DNA from 3 places in the Bacillus sp. NPDC077027 genome. Region 1 is predicted to be linked to each of the others. Evidence: riboswitches for the same ligand, from Rfam matches in the RefSeq annotation. Region 1 holds a riboswitch; each other region holds the start of a gene.

Region 1 (3,280 bases):
CTTCAATCACAGATGCGTTTCCAGCTGCAAAGCCGACTCTCCAGCCTGCCATATTGTATGTTTTGGACAATGTATAAATTTCAATTCCGGTCTCCTTTGCGCCTTCCGTTTGCAAAAAGCTTACTGGCTTCTCTCCATCAAATCCGATGCCTCCATAAGCAAAATCATGCACTACACAAATACCGTTTTCTTTGGCAAGCGTAATTGTTTTTTCAAAAAAATCAGCTGTTGCCACTGCTCCCGTCGGATTATTCGGATAATTTAAGTACATGAGCTTCGCCTTTTCTTTCAGTTCAACTGAGAGCTTATCATAGTCTGGTAGAAAAGCATTCTCTTCAAGAAGTGGCATAAATGCCATGTCAGCCCCGGCTAATACAACACCTGACCAGTAATCAGGATAACCTGGATCTGGAACAAGCACCGTATCGCCTGGATTCAGAAGGCATTGTGGCAATTCAACTAACCCTGCTTTGCCTCCAAATAATATGGCGATCTCTTCTACTGGGTCAAGCTGAACCCCATATTCTCTATGATAAAACTCAGCAGCAGCAGCTTTTAGCTTAGCCGTTCCTCTAAAAGAAGAATATTGATGGTTTTCTGGTTTTTCGACTGCTTCCTGCATAGCACTTACAATATGTGCCGGTGTCGGCTGATCAGGATTTCCTTGTCCTAAATTGATCACATCATGGCCTGCCTTCACCTTTGCCTGTACTTTTTGAACCAATGACGCAAAAAATTGTTCTGGTAATTTTTTTAATATGTCTGATTGTTGAAATTCCATTTATTCACCTTCTATTCAAGTTACATCATGATACATTCACTGTAATGGATTCATTGATTCATTGTAAAGGTATTTTGAAAAATGATTGACAGCAGAAGATATGCTCTGATAATATCATGTATTAAGAAATGCGTTTATTTTTTGAAAACTTCATTTGATTTTTCTCTTATCGAGAGTTGGGCGAGGGAATTGGCCTTTTGACCCCAACAGCAACCGACCATTAATACCACTGCAAAGTGGGGCGCAGCTATATCAGCGCCAAGACAACAGTCTTGTAAGGCACGGTGCTAATTCCATCAGATTCATATCTGAGAGATAGGAGAGGCTTAAGCATACACATAAAAGCCTCTTTCTCTCAGGAGAAAGAGGCTTTTTTATATGATTTGGAGGGAAAACAATTGGCAACACTAACAGCATCCTATGAAGAATTAACTGAAAGCTCGGCGGTTGCTCTCGCCATAAAACTTGGATTACTGCAGGGTAGCAGCAAGCTTACATGTACTGAAATTGGAGACGGAAACTTAAACTATGTCTTTCATCTTTATGATCATGATCACCAAAAAGGATTAATCATTAAACAAGCTTTACCATATGCAAAAGTCGTTGGAGAAAGCTGGCCTCTAGCACTGGATCGGGCGCGAATTGAAAGTTCAGCTTTAATCAAACAATCTGAATATGTAGCACACCTCGTTCCAGAAGTATATTACTCTGATACAACACTTGCGGTGACAGCGATGGAAGATCTATCACACCTTGAAATCGTCAGAAAAGGGCTAATTGTCGGAAAAAATTATCCGAAACTTTCTGATCATATTGGCGAATTTTTAGGAAAAACCCTGTTTTACTCATCGGATTTTGCTACTGATCCTAAATTAAAAAAACAGTTTGTCAAACAATTCACCAACCCTGATCTTTGTGATATCACAGAAAAGCTTGTCTTTACAGATCCTTTTTTTGATAGTAACACAAATGATTTTGAAGAAGAACTAAGAGAAGAAGCAGAAAAACTGTGGGCTGATTTAGAGCTACTGGCAAAGGCTGCTGAGCTCAAGCGAATTTTCCTCACATCTGCCGAAACACTCGTTCATGGTGATCTCCATACAGGTAGTATTTTTGCAAATGAACATGAAACAAAAGTAATTGATCCAGAATTTGCGTTTTATGGTCCTTTTGGATTTGATATCGGGCACTTTATTGCAAACTTATTCATTAGTGCTTTATCACGCGAGAACGAGGATGAGCAAAAGCCACTTTTGGATCACGTCGAAAATGTGTGGACAACGTTTATAGAAGTATTTACGAAAGCTTGGAAAGAGGATAGCATTGAAGCCTTTAGCATCTCAGACAGCTTTTTACAAAAAACATTTGACCGCATTTTGAAAGAAGCGACAGGTTTTGCTGGCTGTGAATTGGTTCGCCGCACAATCGGCCTTGCCCATGCTGCCGATCTTGATACCATCGAGCCGCAAAATAAGCGCATTGCACAAAAGAAAGTAGCTCTCTCATTAGGAAAAACATTTATCAAACAATACGAAACAGTGGAAAGAGCGTCTGACCTCGTCGCATTATTCCAACAATCTGTAAAGGAGTGACGGGTTTTGTCTGAATCATTTGAAGTCCCCCGTTCAGTAGAGTGGGAAGAAAACGCCATTAAAATATTAAATCAACAAAAATTACCTAAGGTAACAGAGTATGAGTATTTAAACACAAAAGAGGATGTATATGACGCCATCGTGACATTGAAGGTTCGCGGGGCTCCAGCCATTGGAATCACAGCCGCTTTTGGGCTGGCACTCAGTGCACAACAGATTGACACAGAAGATATGGATGTATTCAAAAATGAGGTTTTGCACATCAAAAAATACTTAAATAGCTCTCGTCCAACAGCAGTGAATCTAGCCTGGGCGTTAGAACGTCTTGCACAGCGCATTACACGCGCTGCTTCAGTGAATGCTGCCAAAACAGACCTTGTGCACGAAGCCATTCAAATCCAAATTGAAGATGAGGAGACATGCCGTCAAATTGGGCAAAATGCTCTCCAGCTATTTAAATCTGGTGATAGGATCATGACCATTTGCAATGCAGGTTCTATTGCAACAAGTCGTTATGGGACAGCACTTGCTCCGTTTTATTTAGCAAAGAAGAAAAATCTCGACCTCCACATTTATGCTTGCGAAACACGTCCTGTCCTGCAAGGTGCTCGCCTCACAGCTTGGGAGCTAATGCAAGGCGGAGTGGATGTCACATTAATTACAGATAACATGGCATCTCATACGATGAAAGAAAAACAAATATCAGCAGTGATCGTTGGGGCAGATCGCATTGCCAAAAATGGTGATACCGCTAATAAAATCGGAACATTAGGACTTGCTATTTTAGCGAAACATTTCAATATTCCATTTTTTGTAGCTGCACCCTTATCAACGTTTGATGTCTCAATCGAAAATGGAGATGAAATTCCAATTGAAGAAAGGGATCCTGAAGAGGTCAGACAATTAA
Region 2 (3,280 bases), on a different contig from region 1:
GCTACCGTTGCAGGACAAATTAGACCTGGAATCCCAGTCTGGCAAACTGGTGAAGAAAGTAAGTTTCCATTTATCTCATACGTGATTTTCCCAGGAAATGTTGGTTCAATTGATACTTTAAAACAAGCAGTAGAGATACTTGAAGGATAAAACATAGGGAAGCATTTCTGCTTCCCTTCTGCAAAACAAAGGAGGAAAGATCATGTCTCTTGTCTTTATCGGACTTGGCGTTTTATTATTGCTATTGTTGATGGTTGTCTTCAAGTTAAACGCTTTCATATCATTGATTATTGTGTCACTTATTGTTGCTGTACTTGAAGGCATGTCACCACTCGAAGCCGTTGCCTCCGTCGAAAGCGGACTAGGTAGCACACTAGGCCACTTAGCACTTGTGCTTGGTTTTGGCGCAATGCTTGGTAAGTTAATGGCTGACTCAGGCGGTGCTCAGCGAATTGCCATGACCTTAATTGATAAATTTGGAATCGGAAAAATTCAATGGGCAACGATGCTAACAGGATTTGTGATTGGGATTGCTCTCTTTTATGAAACCGGATTCATCATCTTAATTCCACTTGTCTTTACAATCGCACAAGCAGCAAGACTTCCTGTTCTATATGTGGGCATGCCGCTTGTCGCTGCACTCATTACGACACATGGCTTCCTCCCCCCTCACCCAGGGCCGACTGCCATCGCAAACGTGTTCAAAGCAAATATGGGACAAACCTTATTAATTGGTATTATTTTAGCCATTCCAGCCGTTCTGATTGGTGGACTATTGTTTACAAAACTGTTTAAGAAAGATCAACTACATGCGCACATCCCTAAAAATTTATTTAACCCAATGGAATTCTCAGAGGAAGAAATGCCGAGTTTTGGCATCAGTCTATTTACAGCTGTTCTGCCTGTTTTACTGATGACATGTAAAGCATTTTTGGAAATTTTCTTCCCTTCTTCACCGCTTTTGCCAACGGCAGAATTTTTAGGCGAACCAGCGATTGCTTTACTGATTTCAGTCCTTCTTGCCATCTATACGTTTGGAATTGGACGAGGTAAGAAGATGCAAGAAGTCATGAAGTCCATTACAGATTCCATCGGATCGATTGCAATGATTTTATTAATTATCGCAGGAGGCGGCGCATTTAAACAAGTATTGATAGATAGCGGCGTCGACCAATATATTGCCAGTATGATGAATGGGAGCACATTATCACCACTACTATTAACGTGGTTGATTGCAGCAGTTCTACGGGTATCTCTTGGATCTGCCACGGTTGCAGGCTTAACTGCGGCTGGAATTTCCGCTCCACTCATCAGCTTAACGGGGGTCAGCCCTGAGCTCATGGTCATTGCAACAGGTGCAGGAAGTATCACTTTCTCTCATGTAAACGATGCAGGCTTCTGGATTTACAAGGAATATTTCAATCTATCTATTGCACAAACCTTTAAGACATGGACAATGATGGTCACCATCCTTTCCCTTGTTGGACTAGCTGGTGTTTTAATTGCTGATTTGTTGATATAAAAAAATAAATGATGAAAACCATTGACTTTTCCATAGAAAATATGAATAATTGTGTTTATTAAGAAAATTGAATCAAAGGTAACCTTATTAAGAGTGGTGGAGGGACTGGCCCTATGAAGCCCGGCAACCGCTGTTCCTCGGAACAGAATGGTGCTAATTCCTAAAACAAGTGTACATACTTGTTTGAAGATAAGGCAGAGATATTGCAATATATGCTCTTCCTTATCCAGAGGGAGAGCTTTTTTATTTGAATTTAACGAAAGAAGGGATTTCATATGACACAAGTACAAACAACAGGTAAAAAAACAACGAAACCACCATTTCGAGCAGATCAGGTGGGAAGCTTGCTCCGTTCAGAACGAATCAAAGAAGCAAGGCAACAGAAGGCTGAAGGGGCCATTACAGCAGAACAGCTTCGTCAAATCGAAAATGAAGAAATTACCCGTATTGTCGAAAAGCAAAAGGAAATTGGATTAGAGGTTGTCACAGATGGTGAGTTCAGACGTGCATGGTGGCACTTCGATTTCTTAGAAGGACTGGATGGAGTCGAAGGATTTGAAGCTGAAAACGGCATAAAATTCCACAATACAACAACAAAAGCAAGGGGTATTAAAGTCTCTGGTAAGATCGACTTCACAGATCACCCAATGCTGGAGGATTATCGCTTCCTACACAGCATTGCTGGTGACCATACAGCGAAAATGACCATTCCAAGTCCGAATATGCTCTTTTTCAGAGGAAAATTAGATGGCGATGTCTATGATAACCTCGAAGACTTCCATCATGATGTTGCCCAGGCTTATAAAAAAGCGATTCGTGCCTTTTATGATGCGGGTTGTCGTTACATTCAGTTGGATGACACAGCATGGGCCGTTTTCTTCTCCGAAAAAGGACATGAACAAATAAAAGCATTTGGCCGTGAAGCAGACGAACTTCGTGAATCCTTTGCGAAAACAATCAACGAAGCTGTTGCAGATCGCCCAGATGATTTAATTGTGACCATGCACATTTGCCGTGGCAACTTCAAGTCCACTTGGGCAGCAGAAGGCGGCTATGAAGCAGCAGCAGAAACGATTTTTGACGGCTTAGATTTAGATGGTCTGTTCCTTGAATTTGATGATGACCGTTCTGGTGGCTTTGAACCACTCCGTTATGTGAAGAACCCAAATTTACAGATCGTTCTTGGACTGGTCACATCAAAATATGGTGAGCTTGAGCCTGTAGAGAATATCAAAAAACGCATTGAGGAAGCAGCGCAATATGTGGATATCAACCAGATTTGTTTGAGTCCACAATGCGGATTCGCATCAACGGAGGAAGGCAATCTGTTAACAGAAGAACAGCAATGGGAAAAGCTGCGTCATGTGATCGAGATTGCAAATCAAGTGTGGAAATAAAACAGCTGGTCCTAAGCCGTCATGGCTTAGGGCTTTTTTGATACAAAAAAGAACCGCCATTAGGCAGTTCTTTTCTTAGTTTCGCAATCTTGATACGATATTCTCTTGTGACAGTTCTTTCTTCATGCGTTTCGTGATAATGTAGCGCACAAACCATTTATTCAGTAGAACCAAGACGAGAAGGAGTCCAACTGCTGTACCGCCAATCCATAAAATGACCTCTCCTGGTAATTGCACGAGCAAGAAAGCAACCAAGACGGCAATGAATAGTAACGCTACAACATAAACTTTTAGATTCATCTGGTCTATACTACGGTAGAATTGCTTGATCATATCCTTTGGTGACATCCCATTTAAATAC
Region 3 (3,280 bases), on a different contig from region 1:
ATATATGATGTGAGGCCACATGCGTCCCGTTTCTCATCACTGTTAATTCATCACATAGCTCGAATATTTCAGGCATACGATGTGAGATGAAGATAATTCCAGTTCCATTTGCTTTTAGCTGACGAATGATTGCGAACAGCTTGTTCGTTTCTGTGTGGCTAAGCGGAGCTGTTGGCTCATCTAAAATTAAGATACTGCACTTAGTAGATACGGCTTTAGCAATGAGTACCATCTGTTTTTCTGCTAGTGTCAATTCGCTCACAAGCCTTTTGGAGGAAACGTCTATTTGCATCTCCTTCAAGATGCTAGTTGCTTTGTGATGTAGCTCCTTCCATCTGACAAACTGTTTGTGTTCCAGTTCGTGTATAAGCATGTTCTCTCCAACCGTCAAATACGGGACAAGTGCGGTATCAACCTCTTGATACACGGTCTGCACCCCGTATAGAGTGGATTCCTTCGGTGAGCGGATTGTTTGTTTTTCCCCATTGATTTGAATAATTCCCTCGTAATGCTGATGTGCGCCTGCCAATACCTTCATTAAGGTGGATTTACCAGCGCCATTTGCTCCAATCAGGGCGTGAACTGTGCCTTTTTGGAGTGTGAAATCAACTCGATCAAGCGCTTTGACCCCAGGGAATTCGATCGATATTTGCTTCATATTTACAAGTGGCGTTGACATATTGATCCTCCTTTTTGAAAAACGAAGCACTCTCTGCTTAGAAGAGAGTGCAATTGGTGTTATTTAGCGTAATGTCCCTTCAATGTTTTGATCCAATCTTCTTCAAATGCTGTCGAAGTTCCAAAGCCTTTGACTTCTTCAGCAAGGTTCACCATGTTCACTGCCTTGCCTGCGTCTTGTAGCTGCTTTTGTGAAATGAGTGAAGCCTCAAGGTCGAATGATGCAGGCGTATCTTCACCTGCTAATTTCTTCGCTAAAATTCTTAGATTAACAGCACCAATGAGCTTGGGATCAACCGCCGCTGTATATTTCCAAGGGCTGTCCTTTGCTTGCATTTCCTGAAGATCGGCATTTGATACATCAATCCCGTAGATTTTCACTTCTGTTCTGCCTGCCTCCTTTAATGCACGTGCAGCACCGATTGCAAATGCATCCCAAGTAGCAAAGATGGCATCAAGTTTACCCTTTGGATATTTATTCAGCATGGCAGCTACTGCATTTTGCGTTTGAACAGATGTATCGGATGAGGCAATCCCAAAGCGATCAAGCTCTTTAATGCCTGGATTTTTCTCAAGGGTTTCTTTATATACTTTGTTGCGTCTCACCATTGGTGGAAATCCATCTACCCATAAATAAGCGATGTTTGCCTTTCCTTTAAAATCAGAAACAAGTGAATCAAGTGAAAGTTTAGCAAGCTGTTCATCATCCTGAGATGTGACTGTCACACCTTTTATGTCTTTGAGCTTAGGATTGGAGTCAAATGCGACCACCGGAATTCCTTTCTCAGCTAACTTTTTTACATCAGTAACCGTTGCGTCATCGTCACCATGTGAAATAATGATGCCGTCATAGTTTTCTTCAAGTGCTTGCGCAATCGCATCATGGAATTTTGCTGTGTCTCCGTTAGCTGTATACACATCCACTGTAAAACCCATTTCTTCTCCTTCTGCTTTTGCTCCAGCTAAAAATTGTGCAGTGTGATCGTCACCGCCAATTTTTCGAATGACTTTGATTTTTGCTCCCTGTCCTTTTGCAAACCGTTTCGGCACATTGTCAAATGACACCTTTTCATTTGATTTCGCTTTTGAGCCTGCGCTTGAGCCCGCCCCACAACCAGTTAACACTAAAGTAAAGACAATGAGTAACAAGATGGATGATTTCCATAAACGAAGTTTCATTCCTAAGTTCCCCCTTAAGTTGTTTATTATTATTTTTCACATCTGAAAACTAGGGTAAATAGTTGTCAGGTTTTCACCCACATGAGGTATCCATATTTGTCATAAGACACAAAAAAACCTCTCTTGATTAAGAGAGGTTTCATTACCGTCAAAGATGGATATTTATCGGGAAGTCTTCCTCTCTTATCTGTCAAAGCTACTTGAGCTTTGCAGGAATTAGCACCAATTTCTAATTAGAAACGGTTGCCGGGCATCATCGGGCCAGTCCCTCTGCCTCTCTTGATAAGAGAATACTATCAAATTGTCATGTTCAAATGTACTCTTTACTTTAATAGGGGACTAAAGGATTGTCAATAACCTTTTAGAATATTTTCAAAATTCCCATTTAATTGCATGAACAGAAAGTTAAAAAAGCCTGACAGCATTGAGCCGCCAGGTAGTATTTGGAAGTGATAATGTACTGAATGATGTTTGCTGAATTTGTTTTGTACCGTTATGAACAGACTTTTTTGATGAATGCCGTTCAACATACTCATTCTGAGACCAACCTTATTCAAATCACTGATCATGCACTAGGGCTGTCATCAAAGACAACATCCCTTATGAGTTCGATCTGTTTTATCATGAGATGTCATCTGAATCGAGAAAATTTGGCTAGGCTGGTCTTGGTCTTTCAAACAATGATCACCTGAACTGACAGTTCGGGAAGTACATTTTCTGTCACTTCCACTTAATTGTTTAGCCTTTTTATCGTTCCTTCAAAAAACCCTATTATCTACTCAACAATTTTTTTGGCAGGTGATGTTGACTTCAAGCGAAAATCATATTTTTTTTCATTGATATATAAAGGATTAAGATATGCTGAACCTTTATCTTGCCCGCTTTTTTTGCGGTATATTTGATACCCGTTCAGCTCCTTTCCTTTCCATACCCATTTTGACTTAGCCGCCCCCTGCCGATCATCGTAGACGTTTTTTTGAAATAGATTTTTCTCATTCACTTGATACAGATTGACAATCAAAAAATGGGATGAGCTTGCCGTCATGATATTTTTCGTCACTTTATTATGCACTGATTTGTATTGCATCAAGAATTGCCCGCCATCTAAACCAGCTGTATCATTTTTATACAGAACATTATGTGAGATCGTTGAATAAGAAGTGCCGCCCCTTTTTTCATCATAGCCTCCAATCGAAATGCCTGTAAAACGATTGAGATAGACCTGATTATATTGGATGCGGACATTCTCTGCCATTTTCCCTTTATGCTCACTTGTCACCTCAATTCCGATGTCATTGTGATGTGTGATATTGTGTTCAATCACAATGTCTTTTCCACCGTCGACATAAATCCCACCTGCGGAAAATTCCTTTCCGTACGCTGGGTTTCCATAGCTGGAAATTTCATATACTTTGTTTTTAGA

What was found. Region 1 has a riboswitch for S-adenosylmethionine ahead of mtnK (S-methyl-5-thioribose kinase). Riboswitches for the same ligand answer to the same signal wherever they lie in the genome.
Region 2: linked by a shared signal. The riboswitch ahead of ACQKEZ_RS09315 (5-methyltetrahydropteroyltriglutamate--homocysteine S-methyltransferase) and the one ahead of mtnK (S-methyl-5-thioribose kinase) in region 1 are both predicted to bind S-adenosylmethionine.
Region 3: linked by a shared signal. The riboswitch ahead of ACQKEZ_RS09055 (substrate-binding domain-containing protein) and the one ahead of mtnK (S-methyl-5-thioribose kinase) in region 1 are both predicted to bind S-adenosylmethionine.

Annotation. Positions count from the first base shown of each region.
Region 1 covers NZ_JBNNIO010000003.1:389,244-392,523, reverse strand. Annotated here, with positions in the region: gene ACQKEZ_RS12460 (pyridoxal phosphate-dependent aminotransferase) at 1-781, opposite strand, end outside; SAM riboswitch class I at 945-1,103, shown strand; gene mtnK (S-methyl-5-thioribose kinase) at 1,180-2,373, shown strand; gene mtnA (S-methyl-5-thioribose-1-phosphate isomerase) at 2,380-3,280, shown strand, end outside.
Region 2 covers NZ_JBNNIO010000002.1:737,146-740,425, forward strand. Annotated here, with positions in the region: gene ACQKEZ_RS09305 (four-carbon acid sugar kinase family protein) at 1-150, shown strand, start outside; gene ACQKEZ_RS09310 (gluconate:H+ symporter) at 203-1,522, shown strand; SAM riboswitch class I at 1,604-1,718, shown strand; gene ACQKEZ_RS09315 (5-methyltetrahydropteroyltriglutamate--homocysteine S-methyltransferase) at 1,798-2,919, shown strand; gene ACQKEZ_RS09320 (hypothetical protein) at 2,995-3,280, opposite strand, start outside.
Region 3 covers NZ_JBNNIO010000002.1:682,880-686,159, forward strand. Annotated here, with positions in the region: gene ACQKEZ_RS09050 (sugar ABC transporter ATP-binding protein) at 1-679, opposite strand, end outside; gene ACQKEZ_RS09055 (substrate-binding domain-containing protein) at 739-1,857, opposite strand; SAM riboswitch class I at 2,038-2,146, opposite strand; gene ACQKEZ_RS09060 (right-handed parallel beta-helix repeat-containing protein) at 2,633-3,280, opposite strand, start outside.